One region of the Alteromonas gilva genome, then DNA from elsewhere that is predicted to be linked to it. Evidence: predicted binding sites of a transcription regulator. Region 1 holds the regulator's gene; each other region holds the start of a gene.
What was found. Region 1 encodes FNR, which switches genes on or off when oxygen is low (the NO sensors DNR and NnrR bind a similar motif). Its sites were predicted from a motif close to TTGATCTAGATCAA; they were not measured.

Region 2: the regulator FNR is predicted to act here: its motif matches at 1,639-1,652, upstream of OIK42_RS01380 (high-potential iron-sulfur protein).
Region 3: the regulator FNR is predicted to act here: its motif matches at 1,248-1,261, upstream of clpB (ATP-dependent chaperone ClpB).
Region 4: the regulator FNR is predicted to act here: its motif matches at 2,541-2,554, upstream of OIK42_RS12810 (DUF3149 domain-containing protein).

Annotation. Positions count from the first base shown of each region.
Region 1 is NZ_JAQQXP010000001.1:2,303,162-2,307,738, forward strand. It holds gene OIK42_RS10040 (heavy metal translocating P-type ATPase) at 1-505, shown strand, start outside; gene ccoS (cbb3-type cytochrome oxidase assembly protein CcoS) at 515-739, shown strand; gene OIK42_RS10050 (sulfite exporter TauE/SafE family protein) at 732-1,400, shown strand; gene fnr (fumarate/nitrate reduction transcriptional regulator Fnr) at 1,427-2,164, shown strand; gene uspE (universal stress protein UspE) at 2,274-3,191, shown strand; gene ttcA (tRNA 2-thiocytidine(32) synthetase TtcA) at 3,319-4,248, shown strand; gene rssA (patatin-like phospholipase RssA) at 4,256-4,577, shown strand, end outside.
Region 2 is NZ_JAQQXP010000001.1:284,459-289,035, reverse strand. It holds gene OIK42_RS01400 (exonuclease domain-containing protein) at 1-273, opposite strand, end outside; gene OIK42_RS01395 (hypothetical protein) at 349-654, opposite strand; gene OIK42_RS01390 (zinc ribbon domain-containing protein) at 764-955, shown strand; gene OIK42_RS01385 (flavin reductase family protein) at 959-1,600, shown strand; gene OIK42_RS01380 (high-potential iron-sulfur protein) at 1,809-2,102, shown strand; gene OIK42_RS01375 (amidase) at 2,183-3,808, opposite strand; gene prmA (50S ribosomal protein L11 methyltransferase) at 4,065-4,577, shown strand, end outside.
Region 3 is NZ_JAQQXP010000003.1:524,058-528,634, reverse strand. It holds gene clpB (ATP-dependent chaperone ClpB) at 1-1,130, opposite strand, end outside; gene OIK42_RS18735 (M28 family metallopeptidase) at 1,370-2,986, opposite strand; gene pgeF (peptidoglycan editing factor PgeF) at 3,088-3,816, opposite strand; gene rluD (23S rRNA pseudouridine(1911/1915/1917) synthase RluD) at 3,806-4,577, opposite strand, start outside.
Region 4 is NZ_JAQQXP010000001.1:2,887,336-2,891,912, forward strand. It holds gene aroC (chorismate synthase) at 1-556, opposite strand, end outside; gene prmB (50S ribosomal protein L3 N(5)-glutamine methyltransferase) at 561-1,496, opposite strand; gene smrB (endonuclease SmrB) at 1,681-2,277, shown strand; gene OIK42_RS12810 (DUF3149 domain-containing protein) at 2,310-2,435, opposite strand; gene OIK42_RS12815 (transglycosylase SLT domain-containing protein) at 2,799-3,437, opposite strand; gene gshA (glutamate--cysteine ligase) at 3,503-4,577, opposite strand, start outside.

The DNA.
Region 1 (4,577 bases):
GGATACCGCCGCCACGCTGGCATTGCTCAACCAATACAAACTAATTCTGCTAAGCGGTGATACGCAGCGAAATGTCGATTCGCTGGCGGCCCATCTGCCCCTGACAACGGCGACTGGTAGCTTAACGCCCGAGCAAAAGTATCGTGCCGTGCAGCAATTGCAAGCCGCGGGAGAGCAGGTCATGATGCTGGGCGACGGCATTAACGACGCGCCTGTATTAGCCAGCGCCGATGTCTCGGTAGCGGTAGGTAATGCCAATGATGTAGCCCGTAATGCCGCTGATGTAGTGTTGCTAAGCGACTCCTTGTCTGCCGTACCCGCCCTGCTTGATATCGCTGCGCGTACCCGCAACAAAATACGTCAAAACATGCTCTGGGCAATCGGCTATAACCTGTTGATCCTGCCCTTTGCAGTATCTGGCCTGCTTTTACCCTGGATGGCCGTGATCGGCATGTCATTAAGTAGTATCATTGTGGTTTCTAACTCAACGCGATTACTCAAATAAGGTAGCGATGTGAGTATAATTTACGTATTGATCCCACTGGCAATAATTCTTGTGGCGGTGGCGTTAGGTATCTTCTTCTGGGCCGTTCGCTCTAACCAGTTTGACGATCTGGAGCGCCAGGGATACAGCATATTGTTCGACGATGATTTACCCGAAGAGCAGCGTCGCAAAGCCACATCAAGTGAGTCATCATCGACCAAAAAAACGGATTCCACAGCGTCACATAATGAATGATTTTGGCTATATCTCGGCGTTTTTAGTGGGCCTTGCAGGCTCTCTTCATTGTGTTGGTATGTGCGGCGGTATCGCCGGCGCTTTGCGCGCTGCAATCCCCAGCCATAATGCCACGCTGCCTTATATACTCAGTTATAATTTCGGTCGTATAACCAGCTATGCTATTGCTGGCTTTCTCACCGGGGCTTTGGGGCAAATTGCCCAGGCCTCAGTAAAAAACGGTTTGGCGGTGTTTCAAATACTAAGCGCCGTAATGCTACTGGCTATGGGGCTTTACTTAGCGCAGTGGTGGCGGGGTTTAGCGCGTATAGAGCGGCTCGGTCAGGGGATATGGAAACGTATTCGCCCACTGTCGAAACGTTTTATTCCGTTTAAAAGTCCGTTATCGGCTTATCCATATGGTTTTATCTGGGGCTGGCTGCCCTGTGGCTTAGTGTACTCAACCTTAACCTGGGCGATGGTATCAGGTGACGCGCTGCAAGGCGCGCTAACGATGGCCGCATTTGGTTTGGGCACCTTACCGGCGTTGATATCGGTGAGTATTGGCGCGGGTTGGTTAATGACACTGTTGCAACAACACAATACTCGTATAATGGTCGCATCAGGCCTTATACTTTATGCACTTTTCTTGATTTATCGAACACTAGATAGTATTAATTGAGCCAGGCTCAAAAGGGAACGTTTGTTATGACAAAAGGCTCGGAATTTTCTATTCATTGCCAGAGTTGCAGTTTTAGCCATTTATGTTTGCCTGTTTCACTGAACAAAACAGAAATGGATTCGTTGGATGATATTATTGAGCGCAAAAAGCCGCTGCATAAAAATGATAAGCTGGTAAAAGCTGGCGATAGCTTTCGTTCTTTATACGCTGTCAGAGCGGGCTCATTTAAATCATTTGTCACCAGTAAAGACGGCGAAGAACAAATCATTGGGTTTCATTTCCCGGGTGATATCATAGGTTTTGATGCCCTGCGGGAAAACACCCATCAAAGTTACACTCAGGCGCTGGAAACCGCTATGGTGTGCGAGCTGCCCTACGAAACACTGGATCAAATGTCGGTGCAATTGCCGAAGTTACGTCATCAGATTATGAGTTTCATGAGCGCTGAAATTAAGCATGATCATGATCTCATGATGTTACTCAATAAGCGCACAGCCGAAGAACGCCTGATTTACTTTTTAGCGCACTTGTCAAAACGCTTCGAAGAGCGCGGTTTTTCGCCCAAACAGTTTAATCTGAGTATGACGCGTAACGAAATAGGCAATTACCTGGGTTTAACGGTTGAAACAATATCCAGGTTACTCACCCGCTTCCAAAAAGAGAGCATTATCGAAGTCAACGGTAAACTCATTACCATTATCGACTTTGACGCCATGGATAAAAAGCTTCATAGCATGGATATTCCCTCTACTACAGTCAGCTGATCATGCTGACTGTTTTTTACGCCTGATATTGATCTTACGCAAACCAGAAACTGGAGAAACAGCGAAACCCGACATAAACTCATAATGTACCTTCACAAGGAGCGTCATTATGATTGAATATACCCGTATCCTGGCCATCGTTGAGCCAGAACGCGATACTCAACCTGCTATATCGCGAGCGTTAGAACTTGCTGCAAGAACCGGTGCATCCATTACCGCGTTTATGACTATCTACGACTTCTCCTACGAAATGACCACCATGTTATCCGGTGAAGAGCGTGAGGCTATGCGCCAGGCTGTGGTTAAAGAACGAACCGAATGGCTGGCCGCTCAGCTTGCCCCTTACAAGGCCGCTATTGAGGTAGCCGTTGAATGGAACAACCGCCCCTATGAAGCCATCATAAAGTACGTCATGGCGAAAGACATGGATATCGTTGTAAAGGCAACCCGTTCTCACGACAGCTTGCGCTCAGTCATTTTTACCCCTACTGACTGGCATCTGATCCGCAAATGCCCTACCCCTGTGCTACTGGTAAAAGAGCACGACTGGCCGCAGGATGGCAAAATCATTGCCGCGGTTAACGTCGGCACCGAAGATCGGGAGCATGCAAAGCTCAACGATCGCCTGACAACTATCGCTCAGGATTACGCGACCCTTTTGAGTGGCCATGTTCACCTGGCGAATTGTTTTCCCGGCACACCGCTTAACATCGCCATAGAAGTACCGGAGTTTGACCCTGACGCTTACAATGCATCGGTTAAAAATCACCATCTGGAAGAAATGGAACATCACAGCAAACGATTTTCGATACCTCTGGATAATTGCCATGTGAAAGAAGGACTGCCAGAAAGAGTCATTCCGCAAATTGCCAGGGATCTGGACGCCGAGCTGGTAATTATTGGCACCGTAGGCCGGGTTGGTTTATCTGCGGCGTTAATCGGCAATACCGCCGAACACGTTATAGACGAACTCAATTGTGATGTACTGGCAGTGAAGCCAGAAGGTTTTGAAAGCCCTATCAGCTAAAAAGCATGACCAGCGGCAGTTATCCGTTGCAGGCGCGTCTTTTTTCGGTTCTTTTCTTTACTGAGGATGACGCCTGCTATGCCCTTCACGTATAATGCCGCCATTGTAATACGGGTCAGCAACTATCATGAGTTTACAGGTTAACAGCGCTTCTGCCGCCACAAAATCAAAACAAAAATACAGTTTTAACAAGCTACAGAAACGCTTGCGCCGCAATGTGGGCAAAGCCATCGAAGATTTTGCCATGATCGAAGACGGCGACAAGGTAATGGTGTGTTTGTCAGGCGGTAAAGACAGCTATACCATGCTTGATGTATTGATGTACCTGCAACGCATCGCGCCAATCAGTTTTGAAATCGTAGCGGTAAACCTCGATCAAAAACAGCCCGGTTTTCCCGAACACATTTTACCCGGGTATTTAGATAGTCTGTCCGTTGATTACAAAATCGTAGAGGAAGACACCTACTCGATTGTTAAAGATAAAATCCCCGAGGGCAAAACAACCTGTTCGCTTTGTTCGCGGTTACGTCGCGGCATTTTGTACCGCACCGCCACAGAGCTCGGCGCTACCAAAATAGCCTTGGGCCATCATCGTGACGACATGTTAGAAACCCTGTTTTTGAATATGTTTCATGGCGGAAAGCTCAAATCCATGCCACCGAAACTGGTCAGTGACGATGGTAAACATGTGGTGATTCGGCCTCTGGCTTACTGTAATGAAGCCGACATCGAAAAATACGCCTCAGCGGTTGAATTTCCTATTATTCCTTGTAACTTATGTGGTTCACAGGAAAACTTGCAGCGACAGAACATCAAAATGATGTTGCAGGACTGGAATAAGCGTTTTCCGGGCCGCATAGAGTCAATGTTCAGGGCGATGCAAAATGTCACTCCGTCACATCTTGCCGATAGCAAGCTTTACGACTTTAAAACGATTAAAGCAAGCGGCAAGCCTGAGCCAGAGGGTGATATAGCGTTCGATACTCCTGAATTTAAAGATGAAAACCGTTCTGTACAACCTGCACAGTCCATCAATATTGTAAACTTGACGGAATAGGTGTGTTATGAAAATCGGCATTGCGCTAGGTTCTGGAGCCTCCCGGGGCTGGGCACACATTGGCGTTATCCAGGCACTCGAAAAGCTCGGTGTTAAAATCGATGTCGTGGCCGGCTGTTCAATTGGCGCCTACGTTGGCTCAGCCTATGCCAGTGGCCGACTTAACGAACTGAAAGAATGGGCCTCCTCGCTCACAGAATGGCAAACCTTAAGTCTGATGGGAATAGGAATTCGCCGTGGTGGTCTCGCCAGTGGTCAGAAGGTCTTCGACAAGTTGTCGAGTGATTTTTGTGCCAGTACCTTTGAGTCAATGGAAAAGCCCTTCGCCT
Region 2 (4,577 bases), 2.0 Mb from region 1:
AAGCCCGGCAAACCAGCCCTGTTGCGTTAATTGCTGCAACTGTTCAAAAGGCGCATTTATTTCAGCGTAGGCAAAGGTCTTCGTGGCAATCACCGGGTACTTGCGGTTTGCAGCGCGCACCACAATACATTGCTGATCGCTATTAAGGCCTCGGAAATCGACAATAAACCTGCGCGTAGGCTCGTCCAGCAAAGTCTGGTTAACGCCGGTAAAAAATTCCAGAAACTCATAGAAATGATCGAGATAATATTTTTCAGGCAGGGTTTTACGCATTGCTTATTCCATCCGGGCCTTAATACATGTATAAATATACAGCCTGATTTTTAATAAACAACTAGTTCGTGACCCTTATTGATGTTTTGTTACCGCTTTTATCCGCTGGCGGCTAACCCAGGCAAAGTAGTCGGCCAGGGCCGCATCGGCTTTCAGGCGCGACAAAGAACTCAGTTGTTTAGCGAGGGTCATTTCATCATAGAACCGGTGAATACCATTGTGGCATTGGCGACATACCAGCACCCCACTGGCCAGCTGCTCTTTACTGTAATGTTTTTTAAAAAAAGCCCGGCGATGCATTTTGCGCGGGATCAAATGGTGAAACGTCAAATAGGTAATACGACTGCAACACACACATTTGCCGCTTTTAACTTGTGACATAAACCCGCCTTTATCTGCATAGATTCAATCCAGCTCACTTGCTCTTACGTATAGTGTGATAAATGGTGTTAAAACCGCAGTAAATTTTTTAAAAAGAGGTGTCCAAAAAATGAGTTTAACTCAAGCCAGTACTTTTGAGTGTCCCTATTGTATGACCATTAACGACCTCGAAGTGGATGAAATTAACGACATCGGCCAAACTCAGGTGACAGATTGTCAGATATGCTGTCAGCCTATTGTAGTGACCATCAGGGAGAGTGATGGCGAAATAGATATTCAGGCCGAGCAGGAAAACGAATAATCGATGAACACCTTTGATGAACATGATATCGGCAGCATGGCGCAGCGTTTTCGCGCCAACTTTGTAAACAGCTTGTCCGGCTATAAAAGCGCTAACCTGATCGGTACCGCCGATGCAGAGGGCCAAACTAATTTAGCTATTGTGAGCTCGGTAGTGCACATTGGTGCTAACCCACCGTTGATGGGCATGATTATGCGGCCACACACGGTGCGACGCGATACCCTTGGTAACATCAAAACCAGCGGTTTCTACACCATTAATGCGGTGCCTGCGGCGCTCTACGCACAGGCGCATCAAACTGCTGCCCGCTACGATGAGGGTGTCAGTGAGTTCGTTCAGTGTGGCTTTAAAGCGCAGTGGCGCAACGGGTTTGCAGCGCCCTTTGTCGCCCAAAGCCCTATTCAAATTGGCCTGAAGCTGGTTGAAATAGTTAATCTGACGGTCAACGACACGTCGCTGGTGGTCGGTCAAATCCAGCAGGTTAGCGTTGAGGAAACCCACATTGATGACGATGGCAGCGTCGATATTGATGCATTAAAACTGGCCTGTATCAGCGGCCTTGATACTTACCACGAGGCGAACGCAATAGCGAAAATGGCCTATGCTAAACCCGATGAGGCGCCCACGGTCATTAAACAGTACTGAGCTGTAGCGCCGCGATAATGGCCCAGGCTGTAAGAACATTAATACAGATCAAAACATCATTGAATAGATTTGGTTAATCCATTTGATGAGTGTATAAGTAAAAGTAGTGAACAAGATAAATGTAGTAACAAACCCGCCGCTGGCGGGTTTTTGTATTTTAGACGCTTAGTAAAAAAGAATCATTCTCGTTAACTTTTGGAGTATAACTATGAAATCAGTCAATCGTCGCGATTTTCTGAAATTATCAGGCACCACGCTCATTGGTATGACTTTCGGTGGCGTTGCCCTGCAAGCCCAGGCTCAGGAGCATCTTAGCGAAGACGATGCCACCGCTAAGGCACTTAAATACGTCAACGAATCTACCAAAGAAGGTTCGAACTGCAGTACCTGCATGTATATTCAGGGTGAAGCGGGTAAAGAATGGCGTCCTTGCGCAATTTTCCCGGGTAAACTCGTTAATGCTAACGGCTGGTGCAGCGCCTGGGTGAAAAAGCCGGGCTAATCACTCACCAGACTATGCCTTATTACAGTAAAAGCGGCGCCATAACCCTGTGGGTGTGGCGCCGTTTTTAATTGCCAGAACTAATCCTGTTCTGATTGCATCAAACGGTAAGGCAGTGCGCTGTTTTTCAGTGCCTCAAAGCGGGTCGGGTAGAACCCCGGCTTTTTAATAAACTTATTCGATTTTTCAAAAGCGTAGCCAACATTCAACACCCTGGCATCCTGCCACTGCCCGCCAACAATACTAAAGCCTACCGGCAAATCCCGTACGCTGGTCATGGGCACGGTTATGTGCGGATAACCGGCAATCGCCGCCAGATAGCCAATGCCAATAAAACCCGCCGGGGCGTGATCGCCGTACACGCTATCGATAATAAACGCTGGGTTGTTAGTGGGGGCAACCAGCACATCCACATCGTATTCCTTGAGTAGCTTATCTATGCCGTTGTCGCGCGTCGCCGTTCTGACCGTCTGTAATGCCGTGGCATACTCTTCGTCCTGCAGACCATCAGTGGCTTGCGACTTCGCAAAAATCGATTGATCAAAGAGTTGTAACTCGCGCTCCGAGGCGGCGTTAAAGTCTATCAGCGCCTGTAAACTTCTTACCGCCAATGGCGCCGGCGAAGACTCCAGGTATTCGTTCAGCGTTGACTTAAATTCAGCCAGCAATACAAAGTATGAGTGCTTACCAAAATCATCCGGCAGCGACAGCGACTCAATGTCAACCAGCTCTGCGCCCTGCGCCGTTAATTTTGCCAGACTGTCATTAAAGGCATCGATAATTGCCTGATCCTGGCCCTGACTGTCGCGCATTACGCCTATTTTTAGCCCGCTGATATCACCATCGAGTGCTGCAAGGGTTTGCGCGCTCGGGCGACTGGCCGACTGCGTTGCCTTGTCGCTGGGATCGGTTGTGGCCATTACCGAGGTCATTAAGGCTGCGTCTTTCACACTGCGGGTCATGGGGCCGGCGGTGTCCTGGGTAACAGAGATAGGTACAATATGGGTACGCGGGATCAGGCCCACCGTGGGTTTAAAACCAACAATGCCATTCATCGACGACGGGCAAATCACTGAACCATTGGTTTCGGTACCAACGGCCAGCGAGGCAAAACCTGCTGCCATCGCCGCCCCCGAGCCAGATGAGGAGCCACACGCCGTACGCGACAATATATGCGGGTTACGGGTTAAACCGCCAACGGCGCTCCAACCACTGATTGAGTCCTCTGAACGAAAATTCGCCCACTCAGATAAATTGGTTTTACCCAGTATAATGGCCCCGGCCGCACGCAGTTGTGCCACTAATGGCGAGTCACGCAAGGTGTCGTTGTTGAGCAATGCCAACGAGCCTGCTGTTGTGGGCATATCGTTAGTTTCGATATTGTCTTTTAGTAATACCGGAATGCCGTGCAGCGGCCCTAAGGGTTCACCTCTGGCAATCGCTGCATCGCGGGCTCTGGCGTCGCTCATGGCATCCGGATTCAAACGCAAAATACTGTTGATGTTAGGGCCCTGGTTGTCCAACGCATCGATTCTTGCCAGATACCCCGCCACGAGTTCTTCGGCGCTGATCTGGCCGTTTTTGATTGCTGCCGCCTGTTGCACCGCAGGCATATCCAACCACTTGCTATCAATAGATGGTGGCTGTTGCGTGCCGCATGACACCACCCCAATCAGTAATACGATACCCGTTAGCTTTTGCCACATTGTTGGTGTTCTCCCGCTTGTATCCCTGCTTGATTACAGGTTGTTATAGTGTCTGGCCGTTGGTGATGTGCAAGCGCTGCATAAACGGCCAACCGCCTTAACAATAAAGTAAAACTGGCGACAACTCCATATAGGAACTTTTATTCTCACTGCCATTCTCACGGCAATTCCCCCGGTCAGGCAGAATCTCATAACAGTACACTGACACTACCAAGCCTGTTAAACTTGGCCTTTTTACACCACGACTGAGAACCCGATGCCCTGGCTACAACTCAAAATAGAAACTTCAGCAGAAATGGCGGAACAAATAGGTGGCATGTTCACCGCCAATGGTGCTCAGGCTGTCACCTTTGTTGACGCCAAAGATACCCCCATGTACGAGCCAAAACCCGGCGAAGTGATGCTATGGCCCGACACTCAGGTAATCGGGTTGTTTGATGCCAGTGACGACATGCCGGCTATCATTAAGCGTCTGGGTAACGCCAAAGTATTGGGTAAAGACTTCAAATACCGCCTTGAGCCACTCGAAGATAAAGACTGGGAGCGTGAGTGGATGGATAATTTCCATCCTATGCAGTTTGGCAAACGGCTGTGGATTTGCCCCAGTTGGCGTGACGTGCCTGATCCCAATGCGGTGAATGTGATGCTCGATCCGGGCCTTGCTTTTGGTACCGGCACGCACCCAACCACTTCATTGTGCCTGCGTTGGCTCGATGGCGTAGATGTAGAAGGCAAAACCGTGGTCGACTTTGGCTGTGGTTCCGGCATC
Region 3 (4,577 bases), on a different contig from region 1:
GATAAGTTGGCTGCCGCCACGATTGCCGGGTCGGTAATGTCTACCGAATGATGCAGCTCATAACGTTCTTTGAGGCCGCGTAAAATAGCAATGGTATCTTCAACGCTGGGTTCGTCGACGACGATTTTTTGAAAGCGGCGTTCAAGCGCTGCGTCTTTCTCAATGTACTGACGATACTCATCGAGCGTCGTTGCTCCTACGCAATGCAGTTCGCCGCGCGCCAGCGCCGGTTTAAGCATATTGCCGGCGTCCATAGCGCCGTCAGACTTACCCGCCCCTACCATGGTATGCAGCTCGTCAATAAACAGAATGACGCGCCCTTCCTCTTTAGACAGTTCGGCAAGCACGGCTTTTAATCGTTCCTCAAATTCTCCGCGGTACTTTGCACCGGCCACCAGCGAGCCCATATCCAGCGATAACACACGCTTATCTTTTAAGCCCTCTGGTACCTCGCCGTTGATGATTCGCTGCGCTAAGCCCTCAACAATGGCGGTTTTTCCCACACCGGGCTCACCAATCAGGACCGGGTTGTTTTTGGTCCGGCGCTGCAATACCTGCACGGTGCGGCGAATTTCATCGTCGCGACCAATAACCGGGTCAAGCTTGCCTTGTTCGGCGCGCTCAGTGAGATCTGTGGTGTATTTTTCCAATGCCTGACGCACGTCTTCTGCATTCGGATCAGTCACTTTCTGACCGCCGCGAATGGCATCAATGGCGCTTTCGATGGTGTCTTTGGTAATCCCCAGATCACGCAAAATATCGCCCAGGCGGCCTTTATCCTGTATGGCAGCTAAGACAAATATTTCGGAGGTGATGTAGTCATCTTTGCGCTGCTGAGCAATCTTGTCGCACAAATTCAGCAGCACCACACTTTCTTTGCTTAATTGCACATCGCCACCTACTCCCTCTACCCGGGATAAGCGGTCAACGGCTTCGGCAAGTGCCGAGCGCAGGGCATTTACATTGACTCCTGCCTGATCAAGCATAGGCCGCACCGAGCCGCCTTGCTGATTAAGTAGTGCTGTCATTAAATGCACGGGCTGGATAAACTGATGATCTCTGCCCAACGCAAGAGACTGCGCATCGGAGATCGCAATCTGGAACTTGCTGGTAAATCTATCTAAACGCATGGGTAACCTCTTTTAACCGTGCTAAATAACCTTGCTCAATTTATGGGTATGATAGGCGTGGGATTCAAGTCGAGCGAACAATATTTAAACAAAATTTTTAGTTTAGTTGTTGCTCTATTGTTGCAGATCAACATTTTCAGGTAGTTGCTTCATTAGCCGGACTTAGCCACTGACGGACCAATACAAAAAAGGCGCCACTGTAAACAGTTGGCGCCGTTGACGTCATTTCCTATCGCGTACTATTTATTAGCGCCGAGGGTGGAGAAAAAGCTGTCTTCATTCCAGCTTGGTGTTATTGGCGTATTGGCCAAATCTCGGGCAATAGCGTAGTTAATTTCAACAAACTGCGCCGCCCAGTCATAGTCGATAGGTAAATTCAGATCATCAGATGGCATATGATAATGTTTGGCCAGGAAGGTTTGCGGCGATACGCCAAGCGCATCCTTCACGTCTGCAGCCAGACTGGGGACTAAAAAGACAGCCGGAACGCCCTGCTTCACAAAACTGTACTGATCACTGCGCACAAAAATGGCTTGCTCTGGCATCGGATCGTCAATCAGTTTCATCTCGTTTTTTAACAAGGTCTCACTTACCGAGCTTTCCAGCGAGCTGTGCGTTGCCCCAAACGCAATAATCTCATTGGTGCGGTAAGTTAAAATGGGCATATCCAAATTGACATTGGCAACAATCTTTTCAATCGGAACAGTTGGATAGTTCGCATAATATTCTGAGCCCAGCAGGCCTTTTTCTTCACCGGTAACAAACGCAAATATAATAGAACGTTTGGGTTTACTGTCGGCGTGATGAAACTCGTGGGCAATTTCGAGCAGGGTTGATACGCCACTGGCGTTGTCCATGGCACCGTTATTGATTTTGTCTTTTAATACGGAATTCTGACTCACACCAATGTGATCGGAATGGGCGGTCAGAATAATGTACTCATCCTTTAACTGCGGATCAGAGCCTTCAATGATGCCAATCACATTAGGACTGGTGGTTTCACTTAACACAGATTGCTTTTCAATCGTGGCTGTTAAGCCGAGCGGCCTGGACGTTAACGGCTCATTGTTTTCAACTTTTTCAAAAATGGCTTCCAGATCAATGCCCGCCATGTCAAACAATGTTTTGCCAGCCTCAATACTCAGGGTAGCACTACCCTTGATTTGCGGAAAACCATTAAAGACACTGCCTTCTTTGGTCAGCCAGCGTGTGCTTGGCGTTTTAACGTAAAGCTTGCGCTTTTCAAAGGGCGAAACCGACTCAGAAACCGGCGTACTGACCACGATGACGCCGACAGCGCCATGCTCCACCAGGCTTTCGGAGATGAGGCGGCGATAATGCGAGCCTTCTTCACTGGGGAAGTCATGCGGGCGATCAGACAAAATCACCGCAATCTTGCCGTTCAGATCAACACCTTCGTAATCGGTGTAATTAAGGTAAGGCGCGTCAATACCAAAGCCCATAAACACCAGTTCTGCGGTAACGCTGGAGGACTCACTATTGATGTCGGCACTCATCAGCATGTTTTGCATAAACTCAAATTCAACGGATTCGTTACCGTTAGACACCACTAACCGGGGTGACTGCATATCCAGCGTGGACTGCTTAAACGGAACAACCTGATAATAAGTGCCGTTATCACCGCCGGGTGATACCCCCATTTTTTGTAACTCACTGGCAATATACAGCGATGCGAAATCATGCCCGAGACTTCCGGTATCACGACCGGCCAATAGATCATCGGCCAGCAACATCATGTGGCCTTTAAACCGTTCCGGTGACGCAGCACTGACTGCTCCGGATACAACACACAACAGAGAAAAAACCCAAAAACACGAACTCAGACGTTTGTTCACAAACATCTCCTTGTTTAGCTAGTTACAATCATTAGAGCAAACTGCTCAGTACGGCATAAATACTATGTGACAGTTTGGTAGCTGTACAGAAATATAAGGCGTTAGCCGAGGAGGCCGATAACACTGACCTGTCGACCTGTCTGTTGGCAATGGTGGTGAGAAGCCTGACGATGAGAGAAAAAACGCGCATCCTGGTACGTACATAGCCCGGATTGCACAATGTTTTTAACGCCCGCGGCCAGAAGTTGATACTCGGCCACCAGCGGTAAGTTTAGCAGGTACTTGTCGGCGCTGGCCGAACGCGTTAGTACGCCTGGATACTGACTAAAATACTGTGCAACCTGGTGCGACACTTCGTAGCACTGCTGACAGATTGCCGGTCCTATCCAAGCATAAACATCTTGCGCATCAGCGCTTAGCCTGGCCAGCGTATGCTCGATGATCTTCACCTTTAAGCCCTGCCAGCCGGCATGCACCGCTGCCACCTCCGTGCCCTGTTTATTGCACAATAATAGCGGTATGCAATCTGCTGTCATCACTGCACAATAATGTTCAGGCGTGCGGCTAATCGCGGCATCTGCGGTGTGCTGTGTACTCGGTAAGACGATAACATCATGACCATGGATCTGCTCCAGCCACCGAAGCTTATCGGCGTGCGGCAGACGTTTGCGGTTTTGTGTTACCGCAGCAGGATCGTCGTGAACATGAAAGCCAAGGTTCAGCGATTGGTAGGGCCCCTGACTCACTCCCCCATCACGGGTAGTGCAGTAGGCTACTACATTGGGTGGTGCCGGCCATTGCGGCACCACTGTCGGTAACTCAAAGTTCATCGAGCCCATACTGCTGCGTATCAGCGCGGGTCGCTTCAATGAGTTCTACCATATCCTCGGGCAGAGGTGCTTGCCAGGATAGCCACTCCTCGGATTCCGGATGATAAAGCGATAACTGCGCAGCGTGCAGTGCCTGTCGTCTGAACGAGCGCAGCATATCCGCAAACTCCTCGCTCGCACCTTTTGGCAATCGCCAGCGTCCACCGTAAGCAGGGTCGCCGACCAGTGGGTGTTTTATATGGGCCATATGAACACGAATTTGGTGGGTCCGGCCGGTCTCAAGTTTCAGCCTTAAGTGAGTATGGGCACGAAACTTCTCAATTACCCGGTAATGCGTCACGGCCGGTTTACCCTGTTCCCGCACCGCCATGTGAGTCCGTTTGGTCTGATGACGACCAATTGGTGCGTCCACGACACCACCGGCAACCATGGTTCCCAGGGCTAACGCTTCATATTCTCTGCTCATTACCCGCGATTGCAACTGCTCGACCAGATGGGTCTGCGCGGGAATGGTTTTAGCCACTACCATTAATCCGGTGGTGTCTTTGTCTAAGCGATGAACGATACCGGCTCTTGGTACCTTGTCGATATCAGGAACATGAGCCAGTAAGGCATTGAGCAGCGTGCCGTCGCGATTGCCGGCGCCTGGGTGGACAACCAAATCGGCAGGCTTATTGATGATCAGGATATGTTCATCTTCGAATACGATATCCAGCTCGATGTCCTGGGCACTATGAGCAACCTGCTGAGTTATCTCAGCT
Region 4 (4,577 bases), 580 kb from region 1:
GCTTCGTGGCATCAGGACAAAAAAACGGGTTGGTGTTAATCAGATCATAATCGACCGAATCGATGCCTATCGGGCCTAACTGCGACAAAAAACCATGGATCTGAATGCCGTGTACATGGGCCAGATACTTCTTAGCAATACCGCCGGCCGCCACCCGAATCGCAGTTTCACGGGCCGAAGAGCGACCGCCGCCACGATAATCGCGAAAACCATATTTTTGCTGGTAAGTATAATCGGCATGGCCAGGACGAAAACTGGCAGCGATGTTTGAGTAATCCTGACTACGCTGATCTTTGTTTTTAATTAGCAAACCGATGCTGGTACCGGTGGTTTTACCTTCAAACACACCGGAAAGGATTTGGACTTCATCATCTTCACGGCGCGCAGTGGTGTAACGCGAGGTCCCCGGTTTACGCCGGTCCAAATCGGGCTGTAAGTCACTTTCGCTCAGTTCCAGGCCGGGAGGACATCCGTCAACTACGCCACCAATGGCAATCCCATGACTCTCGCCAAAGGTTGATACTGTAAAAATTTTGCCAAATGTATTACCCGCCATGAATCTATTTATCCTGTTGTTTGTAACTGTCTAACGCCGCTTTGGTAACGGCAAATATACCATGTCCACCGTGAGCTAGCTCAACCCACTCTATCTTAAGCCCTGGAAACCGGTTGGCCATATGCACCAAACTATTCCCCACTTCCACAAATAGCACGCCCTGCTCTGAGAGATAATCCGGTGCATGTTCGATAATGCTTTCCACTAAGTCCAGACCATCATCGCCAGCCGCTAACGCCAACTCAGGTTCATGCTGAAATTCAACCGGTAAATCCGCCATATCTTCGGCATCAACATAAGGCGGGTTCGATACAATTAAATCGTATTTCTGGCCTTGCAGTTGCGTAAATAAATCCGAATACAATGGGTAAACCCGGTCACCTAAGCCATGTTCCTGAATATTGATCTCGGCCACCGCCAGGGCATCTTCGCTAATATCCACGGCGTCTACTTCGGCGTCCTCGAAGGCATACGCCAGGGCAATTGCAATGCAGCCACCACCGGTACACAAATCCAGTATGCGTTGTGGCGATGTTGTCAGCCAGGGCGCAAATTGCTGCTGAATAAGTTCTGCAAAAGGTGAACGCGGAATGAGTACCCGCTCATCAACATAAAAAGGTAAATCACAGAAAAATGCCTGATGAGTAATGTAGGGCAATGGCAAACGGGTTTGCACTCGTTGCAGCACCAGCTCAGCAATTTTGGTCCGTTCGCTGGTAGTTAATTTAGCGGCAAACAATCCATCGCCGGTTTGTGCGGTCAATCCATGCGGCAAATGTAACGCGTAAAACACCAGGTTTACCGCTTCATCCCAAACGTTGTCAGTGCCATGTCCGTAATAGAGCTCTGCATCATTAAAGCGACTCACAGCCCAACGCACCATATCCAAAATGGAATGAAGATCAGAAATTGCTTCATCAAGGTAAAACTTATCAGTCATACAGGCTACAATATCCAGAAATTTGAAAGCTGCTATGATACATAATGTTGCCCTGTTCGCACATGGTTATTTAGGGCCTGTTGGGCTTTGCCGTGCACTTTTATACCAAAGATCAACAGGCCCTGACGTAAACCAACACCTGGCGTTGCATTGCTGTAAATAAAAAAGGGGGAATAATAAAAACGTGAAAAAACAACTGGCACAATTAAAGCAGTCGCAACAACTCGCCCGTCAGGCCAACAAACCCACAGCAGATGATATTGACGATGCGGACTTATTCAAAGCTGCCGTAAAGGGGGTTGTTCCCCTCAAACAAGATACACATGTACCAAAAGCGCCAAAACCATCATTACGGGTTCGCCGCCAACGTAAAGCAACCAGACAAGCGCAGGCAGGCTTTGAGTTTTCTGATGCATTCGAGGGGTTTATTCTTCCTGAAGGGGCACTACGGTATTGCCGGCAAGACGTACCCGGCTACGAATTAAAGCAGTTGCGCCGCGGACGTTACACGCCAGAGTATATCCTGGATTTACACGGTATGACGCGAGAACAGGCTAAACATGAGCTGGCTGCCTTATTGCACACCGCCTACCAGGAAAATATTGATTGCGTGTGTATTGTTCACGGGCATGGCGCAGGTGTGTTAAAACGCGCCCTGCCGCACTACTTAATCCAACACCCTAAGGTAAAGGCTTTTCATCAGGCGCCGTTGGAGTATGGCGGCCAGGGCGCTCTGCTGGTATTGCTTGACGCAGAATCCCCCTTCAGCCGGAAGCGCTGACAATTGCCCGCCATGAACGAGACCCTGCCCGGCTACTTATGCAGATCCCCACTATTGTGAATAAATAAATAAGCGTAATACCCCATCATCACCAGAATAATGAAAATCCCCAGTAGAGAGCCCCAAACAACCGGATCTTTTAATAACATTGCCCACATAGTGTTCACCTTTAGCGTTACTTAATCTATTGGGATATTGTGCGCTTCTGGTGTCAAAAAAATGCTGATCTATATCAAATCCAAACATGCTTCGGGCCGTAAACCATGACCTGGATCAAACCATGGCACATTCTCACAAATAGCACCAATTAACACTTGATAATAATTATCATTTAGATTAACTTAAGTATGCCTGTTGGGTTTCCGAGTGTTTTACGGTCTTGGACGGATACCCACCGTTAGCGGGCGGGTTGGTTGACACCCGCCTGCTTTTTTTATTAAAGCGTGATGTAAATGCAGAATAAACGAAAGATAATGACGCGGGCCAGCCAGGCGAAATAAGCCTGCCGGTGAGCTTAAAGGTTAATCAAACAGTTTCCAAAACCAACTTTTTTGTAAATCTTCTTCGCAGGTTTTTAGTTGGCTTGCATAGCGCAGGGAGCGACTCTTCACACGCTTGGCAACGTCAACTAACCAACCTTTACGTAAATAGGTTTTACGCCGGTATCCGCCCCAGCCTTCATGATAATTGAGATATTGTGCATTGGCATCCCACTTGGAAATGCCGTTCAGAGAATGGGTTTTGCTAATAAACCACCCCATAAAATCAATGGCATCTTCAAAATCGTCCCGATCTGCGCCTGAGTTACCCGTTTCGCGAATATAATCGCTCCAGGTCGGCGTTTTAGCCTGCGAATAGCCGTAGGCTGAACTCACCCGGCCCCAGGGAATAAGGCCAAACAATATGTAATCGCGGGGTGGCAGAGCGTCGTGACGAAAAGAGCTCTCCTGATACATCATTGCCATCGGAACATGTATTGGCACTCCCCATTTGTCACGCATATCCGCCGCAGCATCGTACCAATCTTCTTTTTCGTAGAAAATTTCACACAGGTTGCTGGTATCTTGTGGCGGCGTTGTCGCGCAACCCACCAGGAACAAAGGCAGCATCACTAACAAGCCGGAAAAAAAGATACAAATATTTTTGAACTTCTTGTACATAGAGTGTCCAACCTAATGTTCCGAAAGTGTGTTTCCCTGGAACAAATTCTTATGCCTGACCCTTGTCAGGCATTTTTTTTAGCCGCCTCACGCGCAAAATAATCATCAATAAAGCGATTAAACGGCACGGTATCGGCCGCTTCCACCTCTTGCTGCGCTATCACCGAACGTTCAGCCTCACCAATAAAATCTGCTGAATTCTTATAGTGATAGGTGAAGTCGCTGATTTGCTGACGATAGGTATTGGCCAGATCGCGCCCCACAACGGCGTTATCACCTTCGCTAAGCAGTTTATTTAACCAACGCCCGGAATAGGTTAAATCTGGTGACAATACTTTTTGCCATTCACGCTTAACCGCCGCTGAATAACGCCCATCACCGGTATTTTGATCCATCAGTTCAGCTATCGTGGCATAGCGTTCAAACAGTTGTTCAGCCCAGTCCTGCATTGCCACATCCTGACCATTTTGGCGCAACATTAAACCGGGTTTGCGCCCTTCCAGCACCACGCTATTCAAATTGATGTCCGTTTCTTTATATCGCTCGGCATCAAACTGCGGGCTATCGGTTAACAGGCAGCTGAGCAGAAACACATCAAGAAAATCAATTTGCTCACGACTGATACCAATAGGACTGAAAGGATTCACATCCAGCGCCCGGACTTCGATGTAATCAACCCCACGCAGGGCCAGTGCATCTGTAGGTTTCTCGCCCGAAGCGGTGGGTTGTTTGGGCCGGATTGGCGAATAAAATTCATTCTCAATTTGCAGTACATTTTTACTGAGCTGCTGATAATTGCCGCCTTCCCCTGCCGCAAAGTGCGCGTAGTTTTGTGACGGTGTATACATCGCCTCACGCAACAAGCGCACATAGGAGTCGAGCGAGTTGTAACAAATACGCAGGGAGGACTGCTCATGGCTGGTATAACCAAGCCCACTCATGCGCAGCGAAGTCGCATAGGGCAAATAAAGCGTTCCCCGCCCTAACTTTTTAAAGTCCAGGCCGTGTTCACGACCTTCCACAAATGAACTGCACAGCGCTGGTGATGCGCCAAAAAGATAAGGAATAAGCCAGCAACTGCGTCGATAATTACGGATCAGGCCAAAGTACTGCTCTGATACCCATGACTGAGACGCGGCA